Regions from separate parts of the Nonomuraea sp. NPDC049158 genome, predicted to be linked through region 4. Evidence: riboswitches for the same ligand, from Rfam matches in the RefSeq annotation. Region 4 holds a riboswitch; each other region holds the start of a gene.
What was found. A riboswitch is a leader RNA that binds a small molecule or an ion and turns the genes downstream of it on or off. The one in region 4 is predicted to bind cyclic di-AMP.
Positions count from the first base shown of each region.

Region 1: linked by a shared signal. The riboswitch ahead of AB0B61_RS12120 (C40 family peptidase) and the one ahead of AB0B61_RS05455 (hypothetical protein) in region 4 are both predicted to bind cyclic di-AMP.
Region 2: linked by a shared signal. The riboswitch ahead of AB0B61_RS39535 (C40 family peptidase) and the one ahead of AB0B61_RS05455 (hypothetical protein) in region 4 are both predicted to bind cyclic di-AMP.
Region 3: linked by a shared signal. The riboswitch ahead of AB0B61_RS40885 (CHAP domain-containing protein) and the one ahead of AB0B61_RS05455 (hypothetical protein) in region 4 are both predicted to bind cyclic di-AMP.

Region 1 is NZ_JBEZDM010000004.1:377,147-381,752, reverse strand. It holds gene AB0B61_RS12130 (hypothetical protein) at 1-726, shown strand, start outside; gene AB0B61_RS12125 (amino-acid N-acetyltransferase) at 749-1,306, opposite strand; cyclic di-AMP (ydaO/yuaA leader) riboswitch at 1,595-1,755, shown strand; gene AB0B61_RS12120 (C40 family peptidase) at 1,761-2,804, shown strand; gene AB0B61_RS12115 (LuxR C-terminal-related transcriptional regulator) at 2,865-3,077, opposite strand; gene lysX (bifunctional lysylphosphatidylglycerol synthetase/lysine--tRNA ligase LysX) at 3,669-4,606, opposite strand, start outside.
Region 2 is NZ_JBEZDM010000025.1:108,212-112,817, forward strand. It holds gene AB0B61_RS39525 (LuxR C-terminal-related transcriptional regulator) at 1-817, shown strand, start outside; gene AB0B61_RS39530 (helix-turn-helix transcriptional regulator) at 800-1,567, opposite strand; cyclic di-AMP (ydaO/yuaA leader) riboswitch at 1,685-1,821, shown strand; gene AB0B61_RS39535 (C40 family peptidase) at 1,825-2,427, shown strand; gene AB0B61_RS39540 (GNAT family N-acetyltransferase) at 2,453-2,872, opposite strand; gene AB0B61_RS39545 (nuclear transport factor 2 family protein) at 3,373-3,735, shown strand; gene AB0B61_RS39550 (LuxR C-terminal-related transcriptional regulator) at 3,775-4,026, opposite strand; gene AB0B61_RS39555 (AfsR/SARP family transcriptional regulator) at 4,139-4,606, opposite strand, start outside.
Region 3 is NZ_JBEZDM010000027.1:84,688-89,293, forward strand. It holds gene AB0B61_RS40875 (DUF6596 domain-containing protein) at 137-1,153, opposite strand; gene AB0B61_RS40880 (YciI family protein) at 1,150-1,491, opposite strand; cyclic di-AMP (ydaO/yuaA leader) riboswitch at 1,798-1,939, shown strand; gene AB0B61_RS40885 (CHAP domain-containing protein) at 2,081-2,632, shown strand; gene AB0B61_RS40890 (LysE family translocator) at 2,716-3,345, shown strand; gene AB0B61_RS40895 (GntR family transcriptional regulator) at 3,484-4,140, opposite strand; gene AB0B61_RS40900 (extracellular solute-binding protein) at 4,271-4,606, shown strand, end outside.
Region 4 is NZ_JBEZDM010000002.1:281,160-285,765, reverse strand. It holds gene AB0B61_RS05465 (MDR family MFS transporter) at 1-508, shown strand, start outside; gene AB0B61_RS05460 (DUF5302 domain-containing protein) at 557-757, shown strand; cyclic di-AMP (ydaO/yuaA leader) riboswitch at 922-1,057, shown strand; gene AB0B61_RS05455 (hypothetical protein) at 1,239-1,979, shown strand; gene AB0B61_RS05450 (alpha/beta hydrolase) at 2,105-2,947, shown strand; gene AB0B61_RS05445 (hypothetical protein) at 3,013-3,384, opposite strand; gene AB0B61_RS05440 (roadblock/LC7 domain-containing protein) at 3,403-3,777, opposite strand; gene AB0B61_RS05435 (hypothetical protein) at 3,807-4,606, opposite strand, start outside.

The sequences.
Region 1 (4,606 bases), on a different contig from region 4:
CTGGCCGTAACCAGGCTGGGACTGCTGCTGCTGCCCGTAATTGGGCTGCTGGCCATAGCCGGGCTGCTGGCCCGACGGGGGCTGCTGGCCGTACTGCTGCTGACCGTAACCGGGTTGCGATTGCGGCTGCTGACCATAGCCGGGCTGGGACGGCTGCTGCTGCCCGTAACCGGGCTGCTGGCCGTAACCAGGCTGGGATTGTGGCTGCTGGCCGTAACCGGGTTGCGATTGCGGCTGCTGACCGTAGTTGGGCTGGCCGTACTCGGGTTGCTGACCCGAAGCCTGCTGCTGACCGTATCCGGGTTGCTGACCGTATCCGGGCTGCTGACCGTATTCAGGTTGCTGGCCGTAGCCCGGCTGCTGCTGCCCGTACTGCGGCTGTTGTCCGTACTGCGGTTGCTGCGGTTGCTGCGGCTGCTGGCCGTAGCCGGGCTGCTGCCCGTACTGCTGCTGCTGGCCGTAGCCCTGCTGCTGCTGCCCGTAGTTGGGTTGCTGACCGTAGGCGTCGTCCGCCCGGTAGCCAACGACCGTCGCATCCGGGTCGGGCTCGCCATAGGGACGGCCCGCGTTGTGATGTCCGTATTCAGATCCGCCAGGCGCAGAGTTCTCGCCGGATTCGTCCTGTGGATACGGCGGCTGTCCGGTGCTCACCGTGTCACCTCGCTTCGAGTGCGCATGTGGCACGTGTCAGGACACATGCCTGTGCTGCCCAACGTATCGACATAGGTATCAACAATCACCTTTCCCATTAGTCAAGGTCCGCGTCACCCGATGTCAGGTGGAGAAGCATGCGGGTGTTCCCCAGGGTGTTGGGCTTGACGTGTTCGAGGTCGAGGAACTCGGCGACACCCTCGTCGTACGAGGCCAGCAGCTCCGCATAGACCTCGGGTGAGACCGGGGTGCCCTGTACGGGGCGGAATCCATGCCTCGCGAAAAAATCCACCTCAAAAGTCAGACAGAAAACCCGGCGCAGGCCGAGTTCCCGGGCCGTTTTGATCAAGGAAGAGACGATCCGGTGCCCGATTCCGAAGCCACGGAACTCCGGATCGACGGCCACCGTGCGAATCTCCGCGAGATCCTCCCAAAGCACATGCAGCGCGCCACAGCCGACCACTTGGCCGCCACGCTCGGCGATCCAGAACTCCTGCACGTCCTCGTACAGCGTGACGGTGGCCTTCTCCAGAAGCCGGGGACCGGCGCCCGCGTAGGTGTCGACCAGGAGACGGATGGTCCTGACATCCGGCGTGCGGGCACGCCGGACGACGACTTCCGTGTCCGGGACTGTCACTTCGGCGACCTGCTCCATGGGTCTCCAGCGTACAGATCCGATTACGGCCTCCCCCTAACTCTGACGTCTCTCCCATCTCATGACATCTCGTGGTTGATCGAGCACGATGAGGGATCCCTTGGCCCATAGGCTTCCATGCCTTGACGAACTTGGTGCAAAAAGGACATAAAGTTTGTTCAGCACCGGCAAGCACGAGATCACCCCGTGACCCTTCGGTTGCGAAACCTCTACAGACTTGGCAGTTCTGGTTGAGCACGAACCCGGAGTGCACTAGTGTCCAGCGACGATGTCACCCACGCGAGCCAGCGTGGAGACGCGCCCAATCCCCGTAAGGGGAGCCGGGGACCCGCCGGTGGCGACCTCATCCCGACGCCACCACCCATGGGGTGAATCCGAGCGAGTCGTTCGGTAGGGCTGCTCCGGCCCGAACCCGTCAGCTAACCCGGTAGGCGCCGATGAGAGGAGCTGGTTGGTGAAGCAGACCCGCGATCGCGAGGGGAAGCCGACGGGCGCTCACGCCCGCCGTCCGGAGCTCCGGAAGATCCCTACCCGGCTGGGTGTCATCGCGGCGACCATCGCCACCCTCCTCTTCGCCGCCCCCGTCGGCTCCGCCGTCGCCGATCCCAAGCCCTCGCTGAAGGATCTGGCCAAGCAGGCCGAAGAGCTCCACACCCAGATCGAGACGCTGAGCGAGGAGTTCAACGGCCAGCGGGAGAAGCTCAAGACCGCCAAGAAGTCGGCTGAGGCGGCCCGGAAGACGCTGTCCACCAGTGAGGCCGATCTGGCCGCCAAGCGCGCCAAGGCCGCGCTGCTGGCCCAGAACGCCTACATCAACGGCGGCTTCGGCCAGGCGCTGGCATTCACCACCTCCGACGACCCCGAGAGCTTCCTCGACCAGGCGGCCACCACCTACGCGATAGAGCAGCAGCAGGGCTTCGAGGTCAACCAGGTGACCACGGCCAGGCAGGCCGCCGAGCAGGCCAGAGCCAGCGCCAAGACGCGCATCGACGAGGTCGAGAAGATCGTCGAGAACCTCGGCACCAAGCGCGACAAGATCACCACGCTCGTCTCCAAGGTCGAGAGCAGCCTGTTCAAGCGCGCGATCGGTGAGGCCGGCCGTCCCGGCACCCGGGCCACGCGGGTCGACCTGCCGGTCATCGGCGCCGGCAAGGCCGCCACGGCCGCCAGGTGGGCGCTCACGCAGCAGCTCAAGCCGTACGTCTGGGGCGCCGAGGGGCCGACCTCATACGACTGCTCCGGCCTCGTGATGGCGGCCTACCAGCGGGTGGGCATCTCACTGCCGCACTACACGGGCGACCAGTGGACGGCCGGACGGCACATCTCCAAGGAGGAGCTGCGCGCCGGCGACCTGGTCTTCTTCTATGGCGACCTGCACCACGTCGGCATCTACATCGGCGGCGGCATGATGGTCCACGCGCCGCAGACCGGTGACGTCGTACGGATCGCCTCCATCGCCCGCCGTCCGTTCGCGGGCGCCGTACGCATCGCCGACTGACCTCCGGGCACCACAGGCACTCTGACCGCTGGGGCCCTGGCGGCTGGGCCGGTCGAGCGGTCAGATGAGCTGGCGGCGGGCGGCCCAGGCCACGGCCTCGATCGCGGTGGCGACTCCGATGCGGTCGCAGATACCCCGTAGTCTCCGGCGTACCGTGCGCCCGCTGATATCCAGTCGTCTGCCAACCCGATCAACCGTGACCCCCTTGGCAAGCTCCGCCAGCAACGCGATATCCGCGTGGCTAAGCTCGACGCTCTCAGTGAGCACATACATCGGGAGCCCTCCCCCCAACAGCAGAACTCGAGACGTCTATGTCCGAGCAGTGCTGCTGCTCGTCTCGCAGACGGTAAGCGCATTCTGGAAAGGTCGTCAAGCCAGCGAATACTGCCCTCTGACCATCGCCATTGACATGATCGGCGGTATGTGAAGTACTCGCCATATGTCGGCACACTTCGGGGCCAGATGAGGGATCACAGCCGTCCTTACAACGGCTCCAGCGCGAGCCCTGTGGACCTGCCGGGCTTCGATCCGGTGAACGCGAATATTATTCGCACTTCATATGTGCATCATCGGAAATATGGCTGCTTGCGGCCGGGTCGGCGATGCGCGTCAAGGAGTATGAACGGTTCAGGCGCCGGAGGGAGGCGCCGCCCATCGCGGCCCGGCGCGGGCGGCCGGGAGATGGCTTGCCCGGCGCGCCGGCCCGCGTCAACGAACCGGCGAAGGTCGCCGCCCGCGTTCTCCTACTCGCCGCAGGAGACCGGACCGCTGTCAACCCCATCGGCCCGGCAGCGTCCGTACGCGGGCGCCGCGAACCGGCGAACCGGACCGGTTCGGCCCGGCGTGGGAGCCGGGCCGACATACTCAGTTGGTCGGCTTGACCAGCGGGAACAAGATCGTTTCCCGGATGCTCTTGCCCGTGAAGGCCATGATCATCCGGTCGATCCCGGCCCCCATGCCACCCGTGGGCGGCATGGCGTACTCCAGCGCCTGCAGGAAGTCCTCGTCGAGCTGCATGGCCTCCGGGTCGCCCCCGGCGGCCAGCAGTGACTGCTCCACCAGGCGCCGGCGCTGCTCGACCGGGTCGACGAGCTCGGAGTAGGCGGTGCCCAGCTCGGTGCCGAACCCGATGAGGTCCCACTTCTCGGTCAGCAGCGGGTTGTCGCGGTGCTGGCGGGTCAGCGGGGAGGTCTCCAGCGGGTAGTCCATGACGAACGTCGGCTGGATGAGCGTGTGCTCGACGAGGGCCTCGAAGATCTCCTGGACGAGCTTGCCCTGGCCCCACTTCGGGTCCCAGTGGATGTCGCGCCCGTCGGCGAACTTCCGGACCTGCTCGAGCGGGGTGTCGGTGGTGACCTCCTCGCCGAGCGCCTCGGACACCGCGCCGTACAGCGTGATGCGCGGCCACTCCGGGATGCCCAGGTCCACCTCGACACCGTCGTGGACGACCACCGAGGTGCCCAGCGCGGCCACGACGGCCTTCTGGTACATCCGCTGGGTCAGGTCGGCCATGTCGTTGTAGTCGAGGTAGGTGCCGTACGCCTCGATCATCGTGAACTCGGGGTTGTGCGTGGAGTCCGCGCCCTCGTTGCGGAAGTTGCGGTTGATCTCGAAGACCTTCTCGATGCCGCCGACCACGAGCCGCTTCAGGTAGAGCTCGATCGCGATGCGAAGGTAGAGCTCCATGTTGTAGGCGTTGATGTGGGTCTTGAACGGCCGGGCCGTCGCGCCGCCGTGGATCGGCTGCAGCATGGGCGTCTCGACCTCGAGGTAGCCCTCCTCGTGCCAGAAGTCACGCACCG
Region 2 (4,606 bases), on a different contig from region 4:
GCAGCCCTTCATCCCACGGCTGGCGCTGGCGATCGGCCAGATCCACTTGGGGGACGGCCGGCCGGACCTCGCGATCGAGTCGTACCGCCGCGAGGCTTCCTGGTCCGGAGGCGACGCCTCGGACGAGGATCTCGCGCTCGAGACCCGCATAGCTCTCGTGGCCGCCCTGCGCGCGGCCGGTGACCTCGCGGCGGCCGAGCGCAGCTGCTCGGGCGCCCTCGAACTCGCCAGAACCCAGGGGATGCCGAGGCTGATCGCCGCCGCGCTGGAGCAGCAGGCGTTCCTGGCCGACCCGGATCGGGCCGTACTCCTGCACCACGAGGCCCTCGCCCTACGAGCCGAGCACGGACTCCGCCTGGCCTGCCTGGACAGTCTGGACGCGCTGGTCTCCCTGGCCGCCCAACGCGGCTCGCCGCTCCAGGCCGCCCGCCTGCTGGGCGCCTGCGACCGGGCGCGGGACGATCTGGGCTGTCCACGGCCGGACCACACCCTCCATACGGAGCCGGCCCTGGGGGCGCCCGAGTACGACGACGCGCTGGCCGAGGGCCGTCTGATGGACCTCGACGAGGCCATCGCCTACGCGCGGCGGGCCCGCACCACCCGGCGGCGGCCGGCGAGCGGCTGGGCCAGCCTGACCCCCGCCGAGCGCGAGGTCGTCCAGCTGGCCGTCGACGGGCTGACGAACCCGGAGATCGGCAAACGGCTCTTCATGAGCCGCAGTACGGTCAAGACGCACCTGGCTCACGTGTACGCGAAGCTGGGTGTCGCGAACCGTACCGAACTGGCCACATCAGTGGCATCAACGGTTCCCGACTAGCCGCGTGGTCTCGTCGTCGGCGGGGAAATACGCCTCGACGGCGACCCCTTCCAGGGTGATGTCGAACGCCGCGCCGAACGTCGTGATCGTACTGAAGAAGCAGAGCTCGTCCCCCCGATGCGTGATCCGTACGGGCAACGCGATGTCTGCGGGGTCGGGCAGAGGCGCCTCGCCATCGTCTCCATAGGTCAGCAGCTCCTCGTAGAGCGCGCTCAGCTCCGGATCACCCGCGCGGGCGACCTGCCTGGCGAGCCGGGGCAGCAGGAACCCGCGGACCTGCGCCAGGTTCCGCACGCGTGGCGCGAACCCGTCCGGATGCAGGCCGAGTCGCATCATGTTCACCGGCGGCCGCAGGAGGGCCGGGTCCACGTCGTCGAGGAAGACGTTCATGGCGTCGTTGGCCAGTAACAGGTTCCACCGGTGGTCCAGGGCCATCGCCGGATACGGCTCGTGACCGCGCAGGATCCGCTGGAGCGCCTCGTACGCCTTGCCCAGGTCGGGGTCGTCAAGCGGGCGCTCGGGGTAGATGGGCGCGTACCCGGCCGCGAGCAGCAGCCGGTTGCGCGCGCGCAGCGGCACATCGAGCTGCTCGGCCAGGCGCAGCACCATGGACCGGCTCGGGATCGTCCGCCCGGTCTCGACGAAGCTGACGTGCCGCGCGGACACGTCGGTCTGGAGGGCCAGGTCGAGCTGCGTGAGCCCGCGCAGGTGCCGCCAGTCTCGCAGCAACTCCCCTATCGGCTGATCCATGTGCATAGTGGCTGGTTCTACCTGGCCTTCCAGGGTGGTGTCGATTACCTGCCATGTCATGCCCGCCTAGTTGACGCCCGATTTTAGACAGTTTACAAGTCTTTGACCGTTTTGTTAGTGTTCGTCCCGCCTAATCCACTCACCCGCGTGGAGCCGGGGACCCAAGTTCCCTCTGGGGCGAATCGGCATAGCCGTAGGGCCACTTCCAGGCCCGAGCCCGTCAGCTAACCCGGTAGGCCGTATGGAAGGACACAGCAGTGGCTCCCCTCGCCATCTGCCTGGCGGCAGCCGTCGCCGGGCTCACTCTGGCCGCTCCAGCTCACGCCGACCCCACCACCCCTACCGGCCCCAGCACCTCTACCGGCACCGAGAGCAAGCCCGTCCAGCAGCAGACGGGCCAGACCACTCCGGCCTGGAAGGTCGCCCTGAAGTTCGCCATGAAGAAGCGCGGTATCCCGTACGTCTGGGGCGGGACCAGCGACAGCGGCTACGACTGCTCCGGGCTCATGCTCAAGGCGTACAAGCACGCCGGGATCGAGCTGCCGCGCACCACGACGGAGCAGTACAGCGCGTTCTCCAAGAAGATCTCCTGGGCCCACCTCAAGCCAGGTGACCTGGTCTTCTTCCACGGACTCGGGCACGTGGGGATGATCTCGAGGCCCGGATACATGGTGCACGCGCCGCACACCGGAGACGTGGTCAAGGAGGAGAAGCTCTCCGACTGGCGCAGGGACTCGTTCGCGGGCGCCGTACGGCCGGACCCCAAGGGCGTGCGGCTCTCCATCGAGCAACGCAAGACCACCCTGCTCACCGCCGGCCTGTGGCCAACGGCGGGGGCCCTGCGGACCAAGGTCCGGTAGCGCCCCGGCTCAGTGACGGAAGCCGTCACGGCGTGCGGAACCCCCGGAAGGTCACGGGCTTGCGGGTCTCGAATCCGAGCCGCTCGTAGAGGGCGATCGCGCCGGTGTTCGCCTCGGCCACATGTATGAAGGGACGTTCGTCACGAGCCACGATCCGGGCGACGAGCGCACCGACCAGGCGGGCGGCATGGCCTCGCCCGCGTGCCTCGGGGGCGGCGGCCCCGGCTTGGCCCGCGCGACGAGATCGAGCATCTCGGGCACGCTGTCCCTGCCGAGTTCGACCACCTCGGTGCCGGTCTCGGCAGGGCGGCGGCCGCCGCCGGACCAGGTCATCTGGCGGCCTTCGAGGACGAAGACCGGCTCCCAGTCCGGCGGCGGCACCGTTGCGCGGCTGAACATGTCGGCGAGCTCGCCTCGGCCGAGCAGCCGGGCGAGGTCGGCCCACTCCTGCGGATCCGGGTCGGCGCTCACCGCGGAGAAGGTCGCGACATCCGGCTGGTAAGTGGCCGCCCTGCCGAGCCGGCGGGCATGGTGCGCGTGGTGACCGCGCAGTGATGCGCCCACCGGGTCATCGAGCGCGATGGCGTCCCGGTTCGCCATGGTGCTGTGCCTCTCATGTCGTACGGTGCTGACGCCTGCCCAGCTGGGCAGCGATCAGGTCCAGCCGGTCATCCTACGGGCACAAGGCTGTGGCACCTCTCGGAACAGATCCTGATGTTCAGTCCGCGTGGCAGGTGATGTCGGCGGCGGGCAGGGTGACCAGGCGGTCTCGGCGCCGGCGACCCCGGTCCCGGCCATCACCCCGGCACCTACCGCCAGCGCGGCGAGCACAGCGGCCACCCGTTTCATTCATCGTCAACCCGAGTTGCTTCTTCGCCCGAGCATCGGGGGAAAGTACATCCCAGGTAATCGACACCACCCCGCGGCCGCTGTCAGCGTTCTCCCATGACGAGCAGCAAAGAACTGATCATGTCCGGCTTCGCGGAGTTCGCCGCGGGCAACATCGAGGTGCTCCAGACGCTCCTGAGCGAGGACTTCATCGAGCACAGCCCGGGCAACCCATCGGGCAGGCAAGCCTTCATCGACTTCATCAGAGACTCCCCGCTGGCCACCTCCCGGCTGGAGCTCAAGCGGGTCGTGGCGGAAGGCGATCTCGTGGTGATGCACTATCACCTGATCCCCCGGGAAGGCGGGCGCGGCCTGGCGGTCGTGGACTTCTGGCGGGTCGAAGACGGCCTGATCGCCGAGCACTGGGACGTGGTCCAGCCGGTCCCCGAACCGGCGGAGGTGCCACACGGCATGTTCTGACGCGGCTCCCACGACGATCCTTGGGAGCAGCCGGGTTCCTCAAGGAAGCGGCTCGGAGGCGCCCGGTGGCCAGATGCCGACGTCCAGGAGCTTGTGGGCATAGGAGTACGCCACGAGCTGGCTCCGGTTACTGCAGGCGAATCGGTCGAGGAGCTTGCTGATCCGCTCCGCCACCGTATATCGGCTGAGTTTCAGCTCGCGGGCGATTCTTGTCGTCGTATATCCCCTGGCCAGCAGGACGATCAGCCGCGTGTCGCGATCAGTTATCAGATCGTCGAAAACAAGATCCATAGCAAGTCCCGGTTCGGATCGCCTTGGCCAGAGGCGCCCCTGGTGAAAGCACCTCTGTGTGCAAGCTAGAAGCGTCTGCTTAATCAGCGGTATGGCCGGACCATGCGAGCGGTTAAGGATCGGCCCGGGCGAGCTGCCTTTGGAAGATCTCCTCGTAGAGATTCCTGAGTACGGGGCTGGGGTCGATGCCGAGTTCGGCCACGAGATGCCGGCGTACGGTCTCGAACTGCGAGAGCGCCTCCGGCGCGCGGCCGCAACCGGCGAGAGCGGTCATCCTCGCCGCCACGAGCCGCTCTCGCGCGGGAAAGAAGGGCACCAGGTCGTCGAGCCGGTTCAGCACCTCGACGTGGCCGCCCCGCTCGATCTCGAGTTCCGCCCAGTCCTCGTTGACCGTGAGGTACAGGTCGGTGAATCTGCCGACCGCCTCATCGACCAAGGCGACACCCGAGAACTCCGCGAGCGGCTGGCCGCCCCACAGGCGCAGGGCGTCGTCGAGCGCGGTCAACGCGGCCTCGGCGTCGCCTCTGCGCCGCATGTCCCGGCCGGCGCCGGCCAGCCGCCGGAACCTGAGGAGGTCGAG
Region 3 (4,606 bases), on a different contig from region 4:
TCGGCCCTGGCCACCGCCTCACAAAGGGCTTCGCGCTTTTCAGACCGGACATGGCCGTGCAGTCGGCCAGCAAGTACGCGGCCCTTACGTCGGGCTATGCCCTTGATCAGTTAGACGCCCGGTGAGGAAGGCCCGCTCAACCTCGTTGCCGGTCAGCTCCAGCGCCTGCCGGTACGCGGCCGCCGCCTCGTCCGTACGACCGAGGCGCTGAAGCAGGTCTGCCTTGATCACCGGCAGGTACTGGTACCGGGAGAGCCGGCCATCCTGCTCCAGCGCCTCCACCAGCGTCAGTGCGACCGCCGGTCCGTGGAGCATCGACACCGGCACGGTCCGGTTCAGCGCGACCCCCGGCGCGGCCCCCGCGCAGCCCGGCCACGATCAGCTCGTGCGCCTCGGCGAGCGCGCCGCGGTTCCACCGCGAGCGGTCCTGCTCCTCAAGGCGCAGCAGCCGGCCGTCAGCGCCGGTCCGGGTCGCACGCCGGGCGTCGGTGGCCAGGATCAGTGCCAACAGCCCTCGTACCTCGGGCTCGTCGGGCATGAGTTCTCGCAGCGCGCGGGCCAGGTCCAGCGCGCGGTCGGCCAGGTCAGTGCGCATGAGCGCGGGGCCTGAGGGTGCCGTGTGCCCGGCGGTGAACAGCAGGTGGAGCACGCCGAGTACGGCTGCCAGCCGGTCCGGCAGCTCCGCCGGGCGCGGGACCCGATAGGGGATGCGGGCGACGGAGATCTTCTTCTTCGCTCGGGTGATCCGAGCGGCCATCGTCTGCTCTGACACCAGCAGTGCCCGGGCGATGTCCGGGGTCGGCAGTCCGCACACCAGCCGCAGTGTGAGCGCGAGCCGCGCCTGCTGCGCGAGGGTGGGATGGCAGCAGGTGAAGATGAGCCGCAGCCGTTCGTCGGGTACGGCGTCCTCGAGTTTCGCCGCGTCCGCCTCGTCGTGGTCCGTCAGCCTGTGCGGAGCGGGCTCGTCGGGCTCCACCAGCAGGGGCAGCTTCGACTCCTCGGCCAGGTCCAGGTCCTGCGCGACGCGCACCGTCGCGGCGAGCACGAAAGCCCACTCGCGCCGATGCGCGTCGGCCACCGCCTGTCTCGCGCCCGCCTGGCCCGCGCACCCTTGTTCCGGGGCCGTCTGTTCCGCGGCCGTCGCAGCCGTCATCGGGCGACGGGCGCGATGCCGCCTGCGACGGGACGTACCTCGACGCCGCCACGGCCCCACTGGACGGCGGGGTTGCGACGCGCCAGGTCCAGGGCGGCGTCCAGGTCAGGGGCCTCGATGACGCAGACGCCGGCGACGACTTCCTTGGCGTCGATGAAGGGCCCGTCGGTGACCGCGTCGCCGCGCAACGAGGTGTCGGCGGACCGCAGCGCGTACGCCGCGATCATGGCGCCGGAGTCGACGAGGTCGTCGGCGTGCCGCTGGCTCGCCGCCTGCTGCTCAGGGGTGTAGTCGCCGGCCGCGGCGTCGTCGAAGATGAGGATCGCGTACTGGGCCATGAGGGTCTCCTTGACTGTGCGTCCGGTCGGTACGCCTCTACGTCGGACGGGCGACGCGAATTCGACAGACCGTACGCGAACCTTCTCCAGATGCGCCCTGGCGCGACTTCAGCAAGGCACCCCCGCTACTTGACGGATCGACGAGCCGGCCGGGCTGGGCGTGGCAATTTCATGGCGATGGAATTACCCAGGTCAGGGGTGCGTTATACCCATCTGTGCGCCTGGCCTAGACAGTGAGTATCCCTCTGGCCGCGCCGCCAATGTCCGAGTACGGACGTCATACCCATCACATGCATCACAGGAAATCACCTGTGACCGCTGAACCCGCCTGTGCGCGGGACCGGGGACCCATGTCTCGATCGGGGCTAATCGGCACGACAACGTGCCGTAGGGCAGCTTCCACGCCCGAGCCCGTCAGCTAACCCGGTAAGCGGAATGGAAGCAAGGAGTAATCACCATTATCCGCACCCCCAAGATCAGCTATGCCAAGATCGCGCTCGGCGCGACCCTCACCGCCGCCGCCCTCGGCGCCCACACCGCGGCGAACGCCGACACAGCCGCCACGGCCCCCACGCAGCACACCGCCGCCGTGGCTCAGGCCGCCCCCGCCTCCGCGCAGGGCGGCAGGAACGGCGAGACCAAGGTGAACGTCACCGCCCAGCAGGTCCTGAACCTGGCCAAGGCCCAGGTCGGAACGTCCGAGGACGCCAACGGCGGCGGCACCAAGTTCCAGAAGTGGTACATGAACTCGGCCCGCGCCGCCGAGACCGTCCAGCGTGACGGCGGCAGCAGGCAGGACTACCTGAACGCCGCCTGGTGCTCGATGTTCGTCTCCTGGGTCGGCGAGGAGACCGGCGCCCGCTCCCAGGTCGGCTGGGACGCCTACACCGTCGCCCACGCCAAGTGGTTCGCCGCCAACCACCGCTGGGGCACCGTGGCCAAGCCCGGCGCCGTGGTCTTCTACTCCTGGAGCGGCAGCAAGGACCTGAGCTCCATCAGCCACGTCGGCTTCGTGGTCAAGGACAACGGCGACGGCACGATCTCCACGGTCGAGGGCAACACCGGCAACGGCAAGGTCGAGCAGCGCGTCCGTCCCACCTCCCAGGTCGTCGGCTACGGCTACCCGCAGTACGCCGCCTGACAACTGGTCTGGCGCCTGTGGCACCCCCCGAGCGGCGTCCCCCCGGAGCGGTGCGCCGACACCAGAGGTGGAAAGATCATCACATGCCGATCGATCCGCACCTGCTCGCCGTTTTCACCGCGACCACCATCGTCGCTCTGATCACCCCCGGACCGGACATGCTGTTCGTGCTGGGATGCGGTCTGCGGGGTGGGCCCCGCGCCGGGCTGCTGGCCACGGTCGGCGTGATCACGGGTGACGCGTTGTACATCGCCGCGGCCGCCGCCGGGCTCGCCGTGCTGCTGACGACGTTCCCGGTCGTGTTCACGGTGCTACGGCTCGCCGGCGCCGCGTACCTGATCTACCTCGGCGTCCAGATGATCCGCAACCGCAAGAACAGCCAGGCCGACGATCCGGCCAGCCGCGGAATGTCCGGCCGGCGTGCCTTCCTCAACGGCGTGGTCTCCTCCATGGCCAATCCGCAGACGTTCACGTTCATGGTCGCTTTCCTGCCCCAGTTCATCGATCCCGGGGCGGGGCCGGTCTGGCTGCAGTTCGCCGTCCTCGGCGCCATCCTGATCGTCCTGGAGTTCCTGGCCGACGCGACGGTCGGCGTGCTGGCCGGGCGCATCGGCGGCTGGCTGCGCGGCCGTCAGGCGGTGCGCCGCCGGATCGACGCCGCGACCGGGAGCGTGTTCATCGGTTTGGGCGTCACCCTCGCGGCCGAACGCTGACCGACTGCGGCACAGCCGGCGGAGGAACGCGGCCTCCGCCACCCACCTGGCCCCGCCCTGCCGGGCGACGCTAATCCGCGACTCTCATCTACGTGGCGGCTGGGGACATGCCCGGGAGCAGGCCGCCGGCCGCGAGCCTCACGGCAGTGACGCGAGCATTCGCTCCCCCGCCGACCGCAGGTGGCCGGTCATCGCGTCCGCCGCGGCCGGGCCGTCGCCCGCCACGACCGCCCGCACGATGGCCTCGTGCTCGGCGCGCGTGAGCTCGGCGGCGCCTTCCCTGGCGTAGAAGATCCGGAAAGCGCGCGAACGGACGAACAACCGCTCCAGCGTGTCGGCCACGACCAGGTTCCCGGACATCTGGGCGAGTTTGCCGTGCAGCAGTTCGTCGGCCTTGGCCATCGCGGTGAGGTCGCCGCCCGGCACGTCGACCTGCCGGCGCAGGAACGCCCGATCCTCCGTACGGAACTCCTGGGCGGCGCGGGCCGCAGTGGGAGGTTCGAGCAGCAGCCTGCACTCGTAGAGGTCGGAGATCGTCTTGCGGTCGGGCAGGTCGGCGGCGACGAAGCCGCGGTAGGGATGCTTGCTGACCAGCCCGTCGGCCTCCAGCCGCCCCAGGGCCTGGCGGATCGGCGTGTTGGAGATCTTGAGCTGCGCGGCCAGAGCGTCGATCTTGACCCGGCTGCCGAGCGGGATATGCCCGCTGAGCAGCATCTCTCGCAACACGTCGTAGACGTCGTCGGCGAGCACCTGCCGCCGTGGGAGCGCCAGTTCTGGCGATGGGGAGTCAGTCATCCAAGCCTCGGGGAGTCGTTCATCCAAGCCTCCTGGCGTTCAAACATAGCGGCACATGGGGTTGACGTGGACGTAACGTGCATGCAACATCTGACTTCAAACATCGTACACGATTATGTCGAGGCCAGCTGTGATCAGACTCCGCATCCCCATAACGGCGTGCCTCGCAGCCGCCCTGCTCACCGCCTGTTCGTCCAGCACGCCCGCAGCCGTCGGCGGGGCCATCACCGAGGACCGCGACGCGACGTTGCTGGTGTGGAGTGACCCCACCCGGCTGGCCGGATTCGAGCAGTTCAAGAAGACCCACCCGAACCTGAGGATGAAGGTCGAGACCTACGACGGGCAGAGCCTGCTGACGAAGATCCAGCTGTTCAACCGCACCGGTAAGGGCTGGCCGGACGTCGTCTTCGCGGGGCAGCCCAACGTGGTCTCCCAGTTCGCCGGGAAGCTGAACTACGCCCAGCCC
Region 4 (4,606 bases):
CATGGTGGTGGGCAGCATGGTCGTGGGCGCGCTGATCAGCCGGACGCGCGTCTACAAGCCGTGGCTGGTGGCGGCGCCGTTCCTCCTGGTCGTGGGCACGCTGCTGTGCGCCGGCCTGACGGTGGACACGCCTGCCTGGGTGCTCGTCGGGTGGATGGCGCTGATCGGCCTCGGCATGGGCCCGATGCTCTCCGGCCTGACCGTGGCCGTGCGGGACTCGGTGCCGCCCCAGTACATGGGTACGGCCTCGGCCAACCTGACGTTCTTCCGCCAGATCGGCGGCTCGGTCGCCCTGGCGCTGGCCGGCACCGCCTACACCTCCGTCATCGCCACCGAGGCGCCGCTGCACGGGCTGGCCGCCGCGCACGCCTCGGCCGCGGCCCTGGTCATCCCCTCGCTGGGTGTGGCGGGCGCCCTCGTGGCGCTGGTCGCCCTGATCGCCATGCCCGGTGCGCGGATCGACCGGGAAACCCCGCAGCCCAAGGTCGAGGCCAGTTTCGCGTCCTGAGCGCCGTCATGGGAAGCTGGTTCTTGTCCCCAACACCAGGAGGTCCTCATGGCGGAAACACCGGAGCCGGAAGTCGACGAAACTCCCGAGGACGAGATGAAGCGCAAGTTCCGCGAGGCGCTGGATCGCAAGCGTAACCAGCATGCCGACTCGAGCGCGGGTGGCAGGGGCAACGACCCTTCCAAGATTCACGGCGCTCACGGGCCCGCCGCCAGCAAGCGTTCTTTCAGGCGGAAGAGCGGCGGTTGACCTGAGCTTTTCTGGGGGTACGGCATGCCGTACCCCCTTTTTTCTTGACCTCCTAGGTAGATCTTCGCCCGTTTCATGGCCTTATGTTTGCCTTTGTCCGGTTCGGTACCTATAGTTCATGGAGTTACCAGCCGGTGACTTTGGGGCTTCAACAGGGGAGTACCAACCGGCAGGCGCCGAATCCCGCTCGCGGGAACCGGGGAACCAAACGTTCCTTAGGGGTGAATCCGACCGCGGTCGGTAGGGCATCTCCACGTCCGAACCCGTCAGCTAACCCGGTAGGCGAGATGGAGAGGACACCTACCGCATGCGTAACCCCCGCGTCGTGCCGCCAGCCCGCGTGTTGTCGTCCGCTGACTGACCGGCACCTTCCCCCCGCTCTTCCACGCTCCACGTAGCGCCCGTTTGGCGTTTTGCCCGGCTACGCACACCTTTCGCGAGCGCAATCCCCTTGTTCCCGTATAAAGGACTTTGCTACTCCATGTCTGTTCGATCTGCCATGCTCACCGCCGCCGTCGTCGGTGCGATCTCCATCGGCGCAGGCACCGCCGCACACGCCGATTCCGGCAGTGACAAGAAGGTCCTGCTCAAGGGCAAGACCACCGCGTCCTACTTCTGGGACGACTCCTCCGGCCGCGCCGGGGACACCGGGCTGCCGGCCAGCGGCAAGCCCATGCAGAAGGGGCTCGCCGCCAGCCCGAGCTGGCCGCTCATGACCGAGGGCTACGTCGTCTACAAGGGCAAGAAGATGCCCTTCTTCGTCGGCGACCGCGGCCCGGGCGTGCCGTCCTCCAGCGGCGTCATGCTCGACCTCGACGCCAAGACCTTCGCCGCCCTGACCGGCGGCCGCTTCAACTCCAGCACGCTGGGCGTGGACGGCAACGGTGGCGCGGGCCACATCAAGATCGACTACGTCATCACCAAGTGGGGCAGTGGCCCGGGCAAGAAGAACTACCCGCTGCCCTTCTCCACCGGTTCGTACGCCGTCGTGGACCGCAACCCCGCCAAGCCCCCGAAGATCGTGGCCGAGGGCGACAAGCCCGCCGCGGTCAAGCCCGCTCCCGCCAAGGCCGTGCCGGTGGCCGCCAAGAAGGCCGACAAGGCCGAAGAGAAGGTCGTTGAGTCGAACGCCATCGGTGGCGCCGCCGCGGCGGTCGCGCTGGCGATGTTCGGCGGCTCGACGGTCGGCCGCGACCGGATCCGCAAGCTCGTCCGGCGCTGACGGCCGTCAGGTCCGAAGACGGTCTCGCTGGCGGCCGCCAGGTCCGGAGCCGACGATCTCGATGGTCGTCAAGTCCGGAGCTGGCGGTCTTTGCGTCGCGGGAAACAGAATGTCATTCTGACCTGGTGACCATTGCAGCCGCCAACGGCATCGAGATCGCGTACGAGACCTTCGGCTCACCCGGCGGACGTCCCCTGCTCCTCATCATGGGGCTCGGCGCCCAGCTCATCCACTGGGACGACGAGCTCTGCGAGCTCCTGGCGGAGCAGGGCCATCACGTCGTCAGATTCGACAACCGGGACTCCGGACTCTCCACACACCTGCACGACGAGGGCGTTCCCACACTGGGGACGTCCTCTTCGTATCTGCTGGACGACATGGCCGACGACGCCGCCGGGCTGATGGACGTCCTCGGCTGGACCGCCGCCCACGTCGTGGGCGCCTCGATGGGCGGGATGATCGCCCAGACGCTCGCCATCCGGCACCCCGAGCGGGTCCTGACCCTTACCTCGATCATGTCGACGCCCGGCCCGGACGTGGCCCCGCCCACGCCGGAGGCCAGCGCGGTGCTGCTCGCCGCGCCCCCGACCGATCGGGACGCCGTGCTCGCCCAGTCCTTGAGGACCTGGGCGGTGATCGGTTCGCCCGGCTTCGACATGGACCGGGAACGCATCCTGCGGCTGTCCGGCCAGGCGTACGACCGGTGCTTCGACCCGCCGGGCACGACCCGGCAGCTGGCCGCGATCATGGCCTCCGGTGACCGCACGGAGCGGCTCGGCACGCTGGGGATCCCCGCCCTGGTCATCCACGGCGAGGCCGACGCTCTCGTCCCGGTCGCCGCCGGCCACGCCACGGCGGCGGCGATTCCGGGCGCCACGCTGCTGACGTTCCCCGGTATGGGCCATGACCTGCCCCGGCCGCTCTGGCCGGACATCGTCGGCGCCATCACCAAGCTCACCACGAGCTGACGTAAGGGATCGGTGGAGGTCGGTGGCTCGTGTCCGCCGCGCCCGGACGCGAGCCACCGGATCTCTCAGACCTCCAGCTTCTCCTCGATCCCGCGGAGCTGGTGCCGGGCCAGCGCCAGGTTGGCCCGTGCCCGATCCAGTGCGAGATAGAGGAAGAGCCCCTTGCCGCCGCGGCCGGTGATCGGCCGGATGATGTGGTACTGGCCGCCGAGCGTGATCAGGATGTCCTCGATGGAGTCCTTGAGCCCCAGCGAGTCCATCGTGCGCAGCTTGGCCTTGACCACCTCCGTGTTCCCCGCCGCGGCGACCTGGAGATCCAGGTCCTTGGAGCCGCCGAGCGCCCCCAGCGCCATGCCGCTGCCGTGATCGACGATCACCGCGCCGATGGAGCCGTCGATCGTCATCATCTCCTTGAGAGAGACGTCCATGCTGGCCATGCCTTCCTCCGTTCAAGCTCAGTGAATCCGTGCTGAGATGGCGGCCACGCTGGCCGCCGTCTTGCGCCCCTCCAGCCGGAGCAGCCCGAGATTGGTGCCGGGCTCAGCCAGGACTGCGAGGACGATGGTGGGGCCCGCCGCGTAGAAGGCGGCGAAGCCGGCGGTGCCGGAGATGAGCGTCTCCTCCAGTACGCCCTGGCCGGTCATGATCGTCATTCGCCTGCTCAGCGCGAGCAGTGCCGCGGACAACGCGGCGACCTGCTCGCCACTGCCGTCGGCGTTGTCGCAGGCGATGCTCATGCCGTCGACCGTGCAGGCGACGCTCCCGCTGATGTCCGGAGTGCGCTCGCGCAGGAGAACCATCTCCCTGAGCACCTCTTCACGCAGCTCCACCGGTGGCCTCCTTTGCGGGCGGGGGAACCTCATGTCAGCTCCTCCAGTGCCTTCTTCAGGCGCATCAGCAGGGCCAGGTCTGTGGGGTCCGCCGTGACCGGCGGGCCGAGCGGCAGGCCCGGGGCGCGGGGATCGTGCGGCGGCCGTTGAGCGGCGGCCACGCGCCCCCGCTGCGGCAGCGCCCCCTGCCCGTCTCCGGCGGTCTTCGCCCTGTGCTCACCGGTCTTCGTCGCGCTCTCTTCCGGGGCGCGCGTGGTGGTGGTCGTCTCCACGGACTGTGCCAGCAGCCCGGCCGCCGCCATCCTCCGTACGGCCAGCAGCACCGAATAGCCGGACCTGCCGATCCGCTTGGCCAGGTCGAGCGGTGTCGCCTCGGCCCCGGCCCCGGTGAGGACCTCCCACTGGACCGAGTCCAGAGTCACCCCGCTGCCCGGCAGCCACTGCGCCGGCCGTACCGGAGCCGTGTCCAGCTGGGCGGACGGCCAGATCTGCGCGAGATAGGCGCGGCGGCGCGCGCACTCCCGCATCAGGCCCGCCACGTCGAAGAACCACTGCCCGCCCAGCCAGTGCTGCTCGCCCGGCCGGAACTTCGGCCGCGACCCGCCGGTCGGCAGCAGGAAGAACGCGGCGTCCAGGACGGCCCCGAGCACGCAGTACTGCAGCTCGCCCAGCGTGACGGGCCCCTCCTCCAGCAGGCGCGCGCAGCCCCCGTCGGCCTGCAGCCTGCGCAGCGCGGTCTCCGGCAGCCGCCCTCGCGCCGCCAGCAGCCGCTCGACGCCGGGCGTCTGGGCGCACTCCATGTACGTGACCCGGCCCTCGCTGAGGAAGA